DNA from 3 places in the Halomonas sp. ANAO-440 genome. Region 2 is predicted to be linked to each of the others. Evidence: predicted binding sites of a transcription regulator. Region 2 holds the regulator's gene; each other region holds the start of a gene.

The links. The regulator sigma-54, encoded in region 2, starts transcription at its own class of promoters, with help from an activator protein. The targets are predictions, from matches to a motif close to TGGCACNNNNNTTGCTNT.
Region 1: KZO25_RS19370 (amino acid ABC transporter substrate-binding protein) is a predicted target of sigma-54. The motif match lies at 2,625-2,642, and genes of this name have one in related genera.
Region 3: ytfE (iron-sulfur cluster repair protein YtfE) is a predicted target of sigma-54. The motif match lies at 2,225-2,242, and genes of this name have one in related genera.

What each region holds. Positions count from the first base shown of each region.
Region 1 covers NZ_JAHXBV010000046.1:71,710-75,860, reverse strand. Annotated here, with positions in the region: gene KZO25_RS19380 (amino acid ABC transporter permease) at 1-219, opposite strand, end outside; gene KZO25_RS19375 (amino acid ABC transporter permease) at 229-1,419, opposite strand; gene KZO25_RS19370 (amino acid ABC transporter substrate-binding protein) at 1,534-2,562, opposite strand; gene KZO25_RS19365 (amino acid ABC transporter substrate-binding protein) at 2,774-3,781, opposite strand.
Region 2 covers NZ_JAHXBV010000002.1:187,095-191,245, forward strand. Annotated here, with positions in the region: gene ptsN (PTS IIA-like nitrogen regulatory protein PtsN) at 1-429, opposite strand, end outside; gene hpf (ribosome hibernation-promoting factor, HPF/YfiA family) at 435-743, opposite strand; gene KZO25_RS01870 (RNA polymerase factor sigma-54) at 853-2,271, opposite strand; gene lptB (LPS export ABC transporter ATP-binding protein) at 2,431-3,156, opposite strand; gene lptA (lipopolysaccharide transport periplasmic protein LptA) at 3,164-3,691, opposite strand; gene lptC (LPS export ABC transporter periplasmic protein LptC) at 3,688-4,151, opposite strand, start outside.
Region 3 covers NZ_JAHXBV010000013.1:148,449-152,599, forward strand. Annotated here, with positions in the region: gene KZO25_RS11435 (SCP2 domain-containing protein) at 1-360, opposite strand, end outside; gene norR (nitric oxide reductase transcriptional regulator NorR) at 597-2,126, opposite strand; gene ytfE (iron-sulfur cluster repair protein YtfE) at 2,295-2,951, shown strand; gene hemN (oxygen-independent coproporphyrinogen III oxidase) at 3,014-4,151, opposite strand, start outside.

The sequences.
Region 1 (4,151 bases), on a different contig from region 2:
CTCCCGGGAGCAGTCGTCACGGCTGGTGCCGATCCAGTCAGCGTTGATGAAGGCCCACTGGATCGTCGGCGTCAGCAGGATGTAGAGCAGGTAAAACCCCAGCAGGGTAAAGACCGTGTTCACCGGCCCGCTGAAGAGGTTGGCACGTAGCCAGGCCACCGGGCCAACGGTGCTCCTGGGTGCGGGGCGCGCCTCGATCATCTTTTCTTGAATTGTCATGGCGCTCTCCTAGCGTTCCACCAGCGCCACGCGGGCGTTGAACCAGTTCATGAACATCGACACCAGCAGGCTGATGGTCAGGTAGACCGCCATGGTCATGGCGATGACCTCGATCGCCTGCCCCGTCTGATTGAGCGTGGTCCCGGCGAATACCGAGACCAGGTCCGGATAGCCGATGGCAGTGGCAAGCGAGGAGTTCTTGATCAGGTTGAGGTACTGGCTGGTCAGCGGTGGAATGATGACCCGCATGGCCTGCGGCACCACTACCAGGCGCAACACAAGGTTGCGCGGCAGGCTGAGCGCCTGGGCGGCCTCGGTCTGGCCATGGGAGATTGCCTGGATGCCCGAGCGCACGATCTCGGCAATGAAAGACGCGGTATAGATCGACAGGGCCAGCCACAGGGCCAGGAACTCGGGAATGATCGTGATGCCACCGCGGAAATTGAAGCCGGTCAATTGCGGCACATCCCAGGTCACCGGCACGCCGGTGGCGACCAGTACCAGCAGCGGCAGGCCGAGTATCAGCCCCAGCGAGATCCAGCCCGCCGGGAAGCGCTTGCCCGTGGTCTCGTGGCGGCGCTTGTTCCACACCACCAGGGCGATGCTCGCCGCCACGGCAATGCCCAGGGTCAGGGGAATCAGTCCGAAACCGGATTCGAACAGCGGCTCGGGAAGGTAGAGACCACGCACGTTGAGGAAGACCACCTCGCCCAGCGACAGGCTGTCGCGGGCACTCGGCATGGTCCGCAGCACGGCGAAGTACCAGAAGAAGATTTGCAGCAGCAGCGGTATGTTGCGGAATATCTCGATGTAGGCGTTGGCCAGGCGGGCAATCAGCCAGTTGGGCGAAAGCCGGGCGATGCCCACGGTGAAGCCGATGATCGTGGCCGCCACTACCCCCAGCGCCGATACCAGCAGGGTATTGAGCAGTCCTACCACGAAGGTACGGCCGTAGGTGCTCTGGGAGGAGTAGTCGATCAGGCTCTGGACGATGCCGAAGCCGGCCGTATTGGACAGAAAGCCGAAGCCGGTCGTGATGCCGCGAGCGGCCAGGTTGGCCTGGGTATTACCGATGATATAGAGCAGGAAGGCTGCCACTGCGGCAATCAGCAATACCTGGAAGATCAGTGCGCGCTTGGCGCGATCACGCCAGAAAGGCGGTTTTGGGCCCACTGGATGGGCCTGTGGTCGAACGGACATGAAGAGACTCTCCGCCTGGATCCGTCAAGCAGGTATCAAGCCCCGGCCCGGAATGTCCGGGCCGGGGCATAACAAGGCTCGAGGCGCCATCAAGCGACGCCCCGGACGGTTCGATCAGCGGATCGGCGGTGCGTACTGAATGCCACCCTGGGTCCACAGGGCATTGATGCCGCGCTCGATCTGCAGCGGGGAGTCCATGCCCACATTGCGCTCGTAGCTTTCGCCGTAGTTACCCACCTGGCTGATGATGTTATAGGCCCAGTTGGCTTCAAGGCCCATGCCCTGGCCATAGTTGCCGTCCTCACCCAGCAGGCGAGCGATGTCCGGATCCTCGGAGGCGAGCATTTCGTCGACGTTGTCGCTGGTGATGCCCATTTCCTCGGCGTTGAGCATGGCGAACAGCGACCACTTGACGATGTTGAACCACTGGTCGTCACCCTGGCGAACGACCGGGCCCAGCGGCTCCTTGGAAATGACTTCCGGCAGGATCACCGAGCCGTCGGGGTCGGAGAGCTGGATGCGCAGCGCCGCCAGCTGGGAGGTATCGGAGGTCAGCACGTCGCAACGACCGGCCTCGTAGCCACCCACGGTCTGCTCGGAGGTATCGAAGACGATGGGGTCGAATGTCATGCCGTTGGCACGGAAGTAGTCGGCTACGTTCAGCTCGGTGGTGGTGCCGGACTGCACGCAGACCGCCGCGCCGTCGAGCTCAGTGGAGCTGGAGACGCCCAGGTCGGTATTGACCATGAAGCCGATGCCGTCGTAGAAATTCACGCCGGCGAAGTTCAGGCCCAGAGTGGTGTCGCGGGTGGTGGTCCAGGTGGTGTTGCGCGAGAGCAGATCCACTTCGCCGGACTGCAGCGCGGTGAAGCGCTCGACGGCATTCAGTGAAATATAGCGCACCGCCTCGGCGTCGCCGAAGACGGCGGCGGCCACGGCACGGCAGACGTCGACGTCGAGCCCCTGCCACTCGCCCTGGTCGTCCGGCGCGGAGAAGCCCGGCAGGCCGTCACTCACGCCGCACTGAACGGCACCGCGGTTTTTGGTGTCATCCAGGGTAGAAGCCTGTGCCACGGAATTGGCACCAAGCACCATCGCGCCGGCTGTGGCCAGCAGAACCAGTTTGTTTTTCTTGTTCAACATATGTCGATATCTCGCTTCGTATTAGGGATAGAAGGTCCATGCGCAAGGCATGTGGAGTGACCATAGCAAGGATCATTCCACAAACGCACCGTTGTAGGCATACCGTTTATTCAACGCTCCCCAGGCAGTGAATACGACCAACGCCTTGACCTACCAAGGGGCAACCAGCCCTCCGGTCACCCTCCAGTGCACAAAGATCGTGCAGTTGCCTTCAACGCACCGGCGGTGCGTACTGGATACCGCCTTCCGTCCACAGCGCATTGAGGCCGCGGGCGATCTTGAATTCGGAACCAGCGCCGACGGTGCGGTCGAACATCTCACCGTAGTTACCCACCTGGCTAATGATCTGATAAGCCCAGTCGGCCTCGAGCCCCATGCCTTCGCCGTAGTTGCCATCGCGCCCCAGCAGACGCGCGATATCGGGATCCTCGGAATCGAGCATCTCCTCGACGTTGGCCTGGGTAATGCCCATCTCCTCGGCGTTGATCATGGCGAACAGCGACCACTTGACGATATTGAACCACTGGTCGTCGCCCTGACGGACCGCCGGGCCCAGTGGCTCCTTGGAGATGATGTCCGCCAGTACCATGGCGCTGTCGGGATCGGGCAACTGCATGCGCTGGGAGTAGAGCTGAGAGGCATCGGAGCTGAGCACGTCGCAGCGCCCCGCTTCGAAACCGGCAATCGCCTGTTCGGGTGAGTCGAACACGATGGGGTTGTAGCTCATGTCATTGACGCGGAAGAAGTCCGCCAGGTTGAGCTCGCTGGTGGTACCGCTCTGGGTGCAGATATCAGCTCCGTCCAGCTCCAGTGCGCTGTTGATACCCAGGTCGCTTGCCACCATGAAGGCCTGGCCGTCGTAGTAGCTGACCCCGGTGAAGTTGACGCCCATCGTGGTGTCCCGGCTCGAGGTCCAGGTCGTGGTGCGCGACAGTACATCGACCTCTCCCGACTGGATTGCCGTGAAGCGCTCCACGGAATCCAGCGGCACGAAGCGCACGCTCTCGGCATCGCCCAGCACCGCGGCGGCAATGGCGCGACAGACATCGGTATCCAGCCCGCGATAGGTATCCTCGTCATCCAGCGCCGAGAAGCCCGGCTGGGCGGCGTTGACGCCACAGCGCACATGGCCCTGGTCGCGCACGTCTTCCAGAGTGCTGGCCTGTGCCAATCCAGTGGCGCCAAGGGTCACCAGTATCATCGGCATCAGCCGAGCCATCGTGTTGTTGTCGTTCATGCGGTTCATCCTTGCCATGGTGGGTCATGCGGGGGCCGGTGGAGATGCCTCCCGTATTACCATTAGCCCATATACCCACCACTTTCACTCGCTCATTTGGACGAACCCGCGAATTCCCTGCCCCAAGGAGCCTGTCGGATTTGACCGATCGTCGCGAGAGATTTGGATTTCGAGACAAGTTTATCGATCTGATGAGGCGAATAGCCCGCTATTTAACGAATCAGATCGAATGAAATTGGCCGAAAGTCCGGATCTCGCAGTAGATCAGCGTTAAGTCCGACAGGCTCCTAAACGCAATCGCCCCGCAGGCTGGGCCTGCGGGGCGATACGGAACAGCTTGCGCCGAACGGCT
Region 2 (4,151 bases):
GTGGAGCTCACGTTGGCTGTTGCTCTTGCGCAGTGCCACTCGAGTGTCGACATCGTTCATGATGCTGGCCACCTGGCTGAGTAGCGCCAGATGTGTATCGTCCGCCTCTTCCGGGACCAGCAGTACGAAGACCAGGTCGACCGGCTCTCCGTCGATGGCGTCGAAATCGATAGGCTCCGCCAGCTGGAGGAAGGCCGCGACCGGACTGTGACAGTGGGGGCTCCTGGCGTGAGGAATGGCCACCCCATTGCCGATGCCCGTGCTACCGAGGCGTTCTCTGCCGATCAGGCGGGCAAAGACTTCCTGGCTGTCGAGGCTCGGCGTGTTCTGTGCGATGAAGGTGCTGAAGAATTCCAGCACCCGTTTCTTGCTGCCACCGGGGACGCCGAACAAGGCGCGCTCCGGCGGCAGAATGGTTTCCAGTGTCATGGCAATCAGCGAATGCCGGCGCCCTGGGCGCGGGCCTGGGCTTTTTCCTTGTGTTTGACCAGTTGACGGTCGAGCTTGTCGGTCAGTGCGTCAATAGCGGCGTACATGTCGGGATCGGTGGCCTCGGCATGAAGGTCGGCGCCGGCAGCATGCAGGGTGCAGGCGGCCAGTTGACGCTCCTTCTCTACCGAAAGCGTGACCTGGACGTTGGTGATGTTGTCGTAGTGGCGCTGCACGCGGGTCAGTTTTTCGCTGACGTAGTCACGCAGGGCATCGGTCAGTTCCACATGGTGGCCGGTAATATTGACTTGCATGACAGGCTCCTTCGTCCTTCGGGTGGTGCCTCGATTGTAACCCTTTTTGAGGCCCTGCAAACCCCTCCCTTTCCGGTTTCCTGCGAAGGGTCAAGAGAGCGGGCTGGGGTCAGCGAAATCGCTTGCGCTCGCTTGAGGAGGGTATGCCCAACGCTTCCCGGTACTTGGCGACGGTTCGCCGCGCAACGCGGATGCCGTCCTCGGCCAGCAGATCGACCAGGCGACTGTCCGACAGCGGCTTGCGGGGCGGCTCGTCCTGTACCAGCTTGCGGATCCGGGCACGGATCGCGGTGCTGGAATAGGCGTCGCCTTCGCCTTCTCCGCCGCCGACATGGCTGGAGAAGAAGAACTTGAGTTCGAACACGCCGCGCGGCGTGTGGATGAATTTCTGGGTCGTTACGCGAGAGATGGTCGACTCATGCATATCCACGGCCTGGGCAATATCAGCCAGTATCAGTGGCCGCATGGCCTCCTCCCCCTGCTCGAGAAAGTCGAGCTGGCGGGCCATGATCTCGCGGCCGACCCGCAGCAGGGTGTCGTTCCGGCTGGCCAGGCTCTTCATCAGCCAGCGCGCCTCCTGAAGGTGATCCTTGAGAAACTGGTTGTCCTGGCTCTTGTCGGCGCGCCTTACCAGGGCCACGTAATCGGGCTGGATGCGCAGTCTTGGCAGGGCGTCGGCGTTGAGCTCGACACGCCAGCCGCGCTCGTCATGGCGAGCGAGCAGGTCGGGGGTGATGTAATTGCCACTCACCTCGGCGAACTCGCTGCCCGGGCGCGGGTCCAGCGAGCGAATCAGACCGATCACCTCCTCCAGGGCCTCATCGTCCAGCCCCAGGCGGCGCTTGAGCAGTCGGCGATCGTCGCTGGCCAGGGCTTCGAGGAACTGGCGGACGAGGCGCCTGGCCTGGGGGAGCAGCGGGGTGTCGTCGGGTAGTGCCGCGAGCTGCAGCATCAGGCATTCACGCAGGTCCCGGGCAAAGACACCGGTAGGTTCGAATTGCTGCAGACGCAGCAGCACCTGCTCGACCTCCCGGGTTGGCAGGCCCTCGAGGCCCTGCTGGCGAAGCCCGTCGCGAATCTCTTCCAGCGGCTGCGCCAGGTAGCCGGTGCCGTCCACGGCATCGATCAGGCTCTCGGCGATCTGGCGCTGGCGCTCGCTGAGATCGGTCATCGCGAGCTGCCAGATCAGGTGGCTGGCCAGGCTCTGCCCGGCGGCCTGGCGTTCAAAATCAGGTCCTTCGCCGCTGCCCGAGCTGGCGCCATGGTCGGGGTAGGTGTCAGACCAGTCGCTGTCGGTGGAAAGTTCAGAGGGAATTTCGCTGGCCCAATCGTCGTCTTGGACCGCTTCGGCGGTCTGTTCGCCGAAGCCGTCGTCGAGTTCCAGCATGGGGTTGGTTTCCAGCGCCTGCTGGATCTCCTGACGCAGATCGAGCGTCGAGAGCTGCAGCAGCGCAATCGCCTGCTGCAGTTGGGGCGTCATGGTCAGCTGAGTGCCGACACGGAGTTGCAAGGATGCTTTCATGGCCATGAGAATAGGGGGCTCATCTGCCGAAAAAAACCACCCTAGCCCCCAATGGTTCGACTTGCAAGTGGTTTGAGTGCAATAAGCATGCCATCCGCAATTTCCGTGCCGAATATGCATGTTTATATTGACAGCAGGCAGTTGTGTTGATTCGAGTCGCCAGGTTTAGAGACGGAAGTCCTCGCCGAGATAGACCTCACGCACCCTGCGGTTGGCGAGAATGGCATTGGCATCACCTTCCGCAATGATCTGCCCGTCTCCGACGATGTAGGCGGTATTGCAGATATCCAATGTCTCGCGCACGTTGTGGTCGGTGATCAGGACGCCGATATCACGCGCCTTGAGCTGACGGATGATGCCTTTGATTTCACCAACGGAAATAGGATCCACGCCAGCGAAAGGCTCATCGAGCAGGATGAAGGCCGGCTCGGTGGCCAGCGCCCTGGCGATCTCCACCCGTCGCCGTTCGCCGCCAGACAGGCTCATGCCGAGATTGTTGCGGATATGGGTAACATGAAAGTCTTCCAGCAGCTCTTCCAAGCGCGCATGACGGCCTCGTCGGTCCAGGTCCTTGCGCGTCTCGAGAATGGCCATGATGTTATCCGCCACCGAGAGCTTGCGAAAGATCGAGGCTTCCTGGGGAAGGTAGCCAATGCCGGCGCGGGCTCGCTCATGCATGGCCGACCCGCTCAGGTCCAGGTCGTCGATATGCACTTCACCGGCGTCGGCGCGGACCAGGCCAACGATCATGTAGAACGAAGTGGTCTTGCCGGCACCGTTGGGGCCGAGAAGGCCGACGATGCTGCCCTGCTCGATGGAGAGGCTGATGTCGTGTACCACACGGCGACGCTTGTAGCTCTTGGCCAGGTGAGTGGCTCTCAGGGTCTTCATTACCACGTCAGCGCTCCGGTTGCAGGGTCATGCGAATCCGCTGGCGCCCTTCGACACCTTCGCTCTCGGCACGAGCCTGAACCACGCGGCGATCGAGGAAGTACTCCAGATAGCCGCCATCGAAGGTATCGCCCCGCTGATGCAGCTCGGCCCTGTCGATCAGTTCGACGCGGCGCTCGGCGACATGATAGATGATGGTTCGCCCCCAGCCACGCACCACGGGTTCGTCCGGGTCGGGCTGCTGCTCGATATAGGCGCGCTCGCCGGTGGCGATGGCGCGAGTCAGTTCGCCAGCCTGGTTGCGGCGGATCTCGACCCGGTTGCCGGTCAGTTGCATGGTCCCCTGGCGAATGTCCACGTCACCGGTATAGACGGCGGTGCCGGCGGTGTCGTCGAGATCGAGCTGGTCGGCCTCGACTTCGATAGGTTGGTCGGCGTCTCGCTGCTGGGCCAGGACCGGGCCGCTTCCCCACGCCATGCCAACCAGCGCCAGGGCGATTAGCATGCGGGCGGTTGGGAACTTGAATTGCTTCATGGCGTGACATCCTCTGGTTCGATGGCTTCGGCCTGGCCCTGCTGGGCGCGCTCCGGGGGGTGGTGGCCGCGAACATTGTCGGTCAAACGTGACCGGTTGTCATGGATCCAGGCATCGAAGCGGTCGCCGCGCATGTGTTGGGGGGGCTGCTGGAGCAGTGCCGGGGTGTCGCTCCAGGCGTGCCCGACATTGGCGTCGAAGTGCAATATTTCTGTGTCGAGCTGCCAGCGTTCCTCGGGGGCGAACAGTCGGGCGTTGCCGGTCAGTGTCAGTGGATTGCCCCCGGGGCCAAGTCGCCCTTCGTCGCCGTTGGCAATCCAGCGCCTACCCTCTCGATCGATCAAGTGGGCCACCGGGGTTACCGCTCGGGTGACATCATCGTGAGGAGTATGCACCAGGCGCGGGCTGTCCAGGCGCTGGTGGGCACGGCCCTGGGCGTCGAATCGCGTCAGCCTGGCTT
Region 3 (4,151 bases), on a different contig from region 2:
CTCGATCAACAGCCTGCGCTGAAAGAACAGGGCATCGGGATCCTCGCGGCGCGTGGCGAGACAGAGGAACTCGCGCCAGCCGCCCCGGATGGTCGCCTCACCGGCCTCGCGGCTCAGCACCAGCCGCTGATTCTCTAGGGTCAAGGTCAGCAGAACGCCCAGGTCATCCACGTGCAGCGTGATACGCCGACCTTCCAGAGCGTCAAACTCACCCTCTTCCAGGGGCTCGGCAAAGGTGCGATTGAGCACCGGCTCGATCACGTGGCGCTTGAATGTCAGGGGCACCCGTGGGTCGATGGCGCGAATCAAGCGGGTCGGGGCGGGAGGGCGCGGCAGAAGTGACAGGGGCAACGGAAGCATTGCTACTCTCCAGTGGGGTCGAACCCGCCAGTGGGATCGAACCGATGAATCGGGCTGCGGCCATGGCGGCCGACGAACCGTCCATCCTAGGCACGATGCCGCACGTCTGCACTGATGTGTGTCAAGCTCGTGCCACTACCCTAACCGAGGGCTTGAGTACCATATATAGCTCACCGGGTGTTATCAAGCACCAGATGTAGCGTTTATTTTCAACGCTACCTCTTGCATTGCACTAACTATTTGATCCCTAAACGGCGCGCAAGTTTATGCAGATTGCTGGGATCGACTCCCAGCCGTCGCGCGGCCGTGGCCCAGTTGTCGTCGCTGACCGACAGGGCATGACGGATGACGCGTCGCTGGGTCGCGGCAACCTGAGCTTTCAACGATTCACCTGTCGCCAAGGCTTCCGGTTCGACCTGACGCCCCTGCGATACATCGACGGCCGCACCGCTAGCGAGATCGAGCCACTCCGGCACCAGGGTGATGATCTCGTCGCGTCGCGCACCCTGTCCCAGCGCCTTGATTGCCGCCCGACTGATGACATGCTCGAGTTCCCGTACGTTTCCCGGCCAGGCATAGCTGCACAGCGCCCGCTCGGCCTCCGGCGAGAGGCGCAGGCTGCGCACCCCGAGCCGCGTGCGGTTGATCTCGAGAAAGTGGCCGGCCAGCACCAGCACATCCCCTTCGCGTTCGCGCAGCGGCGGAATGGCCACCGGATAGACCGAGAGGCGATGGTAGAGATCGGCGCGAAAGTGTCCGTCACGAACCCCATCAGCCAGATGCCGATTGGTGGCGGCCAGGATACGCACATCGACCTGACGAGGCGTATCCTCTCCCAGCCGCTGCACCTCGCCATTCTGCAGTGCCCGCAGCAGCTTGGCCTGAACGCTCAGCGGCAGCTCGCCCACCTCGTCGAGAAACAGGGTGCCTTCATGGGCCGCCTCGAAGCGCCCCGCCCGGTCGCTGACGGCGCCCGAGAAGGCGCCCTTCACGTGTCCGAACAACTCGCTCTCGGCCAGCGACTCGGGCAATGCCGCGCAGTTGACCTGCACCAGTGGCTGCTGGCGCCGTGACGAGCGCTGGTGCAGGCGCCGGGCGAACAGCTCCTTGCCTACGCCGGTTTCTCCGCTGAGCAAGACCGGCAGTCCCGACTCGGCCACCACGTCGAGCTCCTGCAGCAGGCGCCGAAGCGCGGCACTATGGCCAAGAATCTCCCCACCGACGCTGGGCTCGATCGGAACCGCCCCATCGCCATGATGTGCCATGTGCAGGGCCCGAAGCTCCTGCTCCAGGCGCGTTACGCGCACCGCGGCCTCCGCAAGCAGCGCATAGCGAGCCAGTGCTGCTCGCGCCCTGGCATCGAAGGTGCCGGCCACCAGGGCATCCAGGGTCAACACGCCCCAGGGCTGGCCCTCGACGTGCAGGCTGATGCCCATGCAATCATGCACGTGCAGCGGTTCACCGGGCCGCTGCTCCACCAGGCCATCGTAGGGATCGGGCAGGGTGGAGTCGGGAGGGAAGCAGGTGGTGCTGCGACTGGACAGTATCGTCGCCAGCCGGGGATGACGGGCCACCTCGAAGCGGCGGCCCAGGGCCTCGCGCACCAGTCCATCGACTGCCACGGGGGCGAGGATTCCCTGCTGCAGTTGCAGCAGGCACACCGCGCCGCAGCGAAACTCCTCGCGAAGGGTACGTACCAGGCGCTGCAGCCGCACGGCGCTAGGAAGATCGGCGGCCATATCGGCCAGCAGGCTATCGTCCAACATGGTGAATTTTACCGTGACAGGGTTATTTATACCTTATTCTTTCAGGGTCTTTTTTACCACACAAAATACAGACCCTTGTTATTAAACGAATAATAGTCTGGCACAGGGTTTGCAACGCCAGTACAGGTAAGCAAGACCAGACACCCCCACCCTGCTTGAGGATATGCCATGAGCCTGCTCGAACAACCCGTCGGTCGCCTGGCCCTGGACCTGCCCGGTGCCACCCGGGTCTTTCATCAGAATCGCATCGATTTCTGCTGTGGCGGACGCCTGAGCCTGCAATCCGCCGCCGAGCAGGCCGGAGCCAATATCGCCGCCCTGGTCGCGGCGCTGGAAGCCCTGCCGGCCGGCAACCCGGACCAGCGCGACTGGCAATCGGCCAGCAATGATGAGCTGATTGACCACATCCTGACCCGCTATCACGATGTGCATCGCCAGCAGCTGCCGGAACTGATCCGCATGGCGCGTCGCGTGGAGCTCGTTCACGGCGAGCGTGACACCTGCCCCAACGGCCTGGCCGACCTGCTGTCGGTGATCTTCCAGGAGATGGAGAGCCACATGCAGAAGGAGGAGCAGATCCTGTTTCCGATGCTGCGAAGCGGCATGGCCGCCCAGGCCCAGGGGCCGATCGCGGTCATGCGCCAGGAACATGACGATCACGGCGAGAATCTCGACGAAGTCATGGCGCTGACCGACAACATCACCCCACCCAAGGGCGCCTGTACCACCTGGCGCGCGCTATACACCGGTCTCAACGAGTTCCGCGAAGACCTGATGCAGCACATCCATCTGGAGAACAACCTGCTGTTCGAACGTACCGCCTGAACCGCTACTGGCTCATGAAAAACGGCGCCCCGCGGGGCGCCGTTGTCATGACATAGAGCGTGTTAGACGGTACGCGAGAAGCGTCCCTCATTGGGCTTCAGATAAGCGTCGAAGGCCATGGCCACGTTGCGCATCATCAATCGCCCGGTCGGCAGCACCTCGATCGCCTCATCACGGATGTCGATCAGCTCGTCGCGCTGCATTTCGGCCAGCTCCGCCAGGGCATCGGCGAAGTAGTCGCGGAAGACGATGTCGTGCTTCGCCTCGATATCGGCGAAGTCGATCCGGCCGTGGCACATCAGGGCATTGATCACATCGCGACGCAGCCGGTCGTCGTCGTTGAGACGATAGCCGCGCATCACCGGCAGCCTTCCCGCCTCGAGCCGATGCTGATACTGGGCGGTCTCCTTGACGTTCTGGCTGTAGCTGTCGCCCACCTTGCCGATGGAGGTGATACCCAGGCCGATCATGTCGCAGTCCGCATGGGTGGAGTAGCCCTGGAAGTTACGCTGCAGGGTGCCATTCTCCCTGGCCAGGGAGAGTTCGTCCTCGGGCAGGGCGAAGTGATCCATGCCGATATAGACGTAGCCGGCCCCGGTCAGGCGCCGAATGGTCAATTCCAGCAACTCCATCTTGCGCTCCGGCGGCGGCATGTCCTCGGGGCGGATCAGCCGCTGGGCCTTGAACAGCTCCGGCAGGTGCGCATAGCTGTAGGCGGCAATGCGGTCCGGACGCAGCGCGATGATCTTGTCCAGGGTGGTGTCGAAGCTCGCCACCGTCTGCAGCGGCAGGCCGTAGATCAGGTCGACGCTGATCGATTCGAAGCCGGCATCGCGGGCCGCCTGGACCAGCGACACCACCTGCTCCTCGCTCTGCACGCGATTGACGGCCTGCTGGACATCCGGATCGAAGTCCTGGACGCCGAAGCTGAGACGATTGAAGCCCAGGTCATGGAGCTCATGGATCTGCTCCGGGGTCACCGTGCGCGGGTCCACCTCCAGGGAGAACTCGCGCTCCTCCACCGGCGCGAAGTGGAAAGCCTCGTCCAGCGACCTCATCAGCTCCCCCAGCTGGGTATTGCTCAGGTAGGTGGGTGTGCCACCGCCAAGATGCAGCTGGGTCATGCGACGTGTCTCGTCGAACAGCGCCCCCTGGGTCTGGACCTCGTGCTTCAGCCAGGCCAGGTATTCCGCCGCCCGG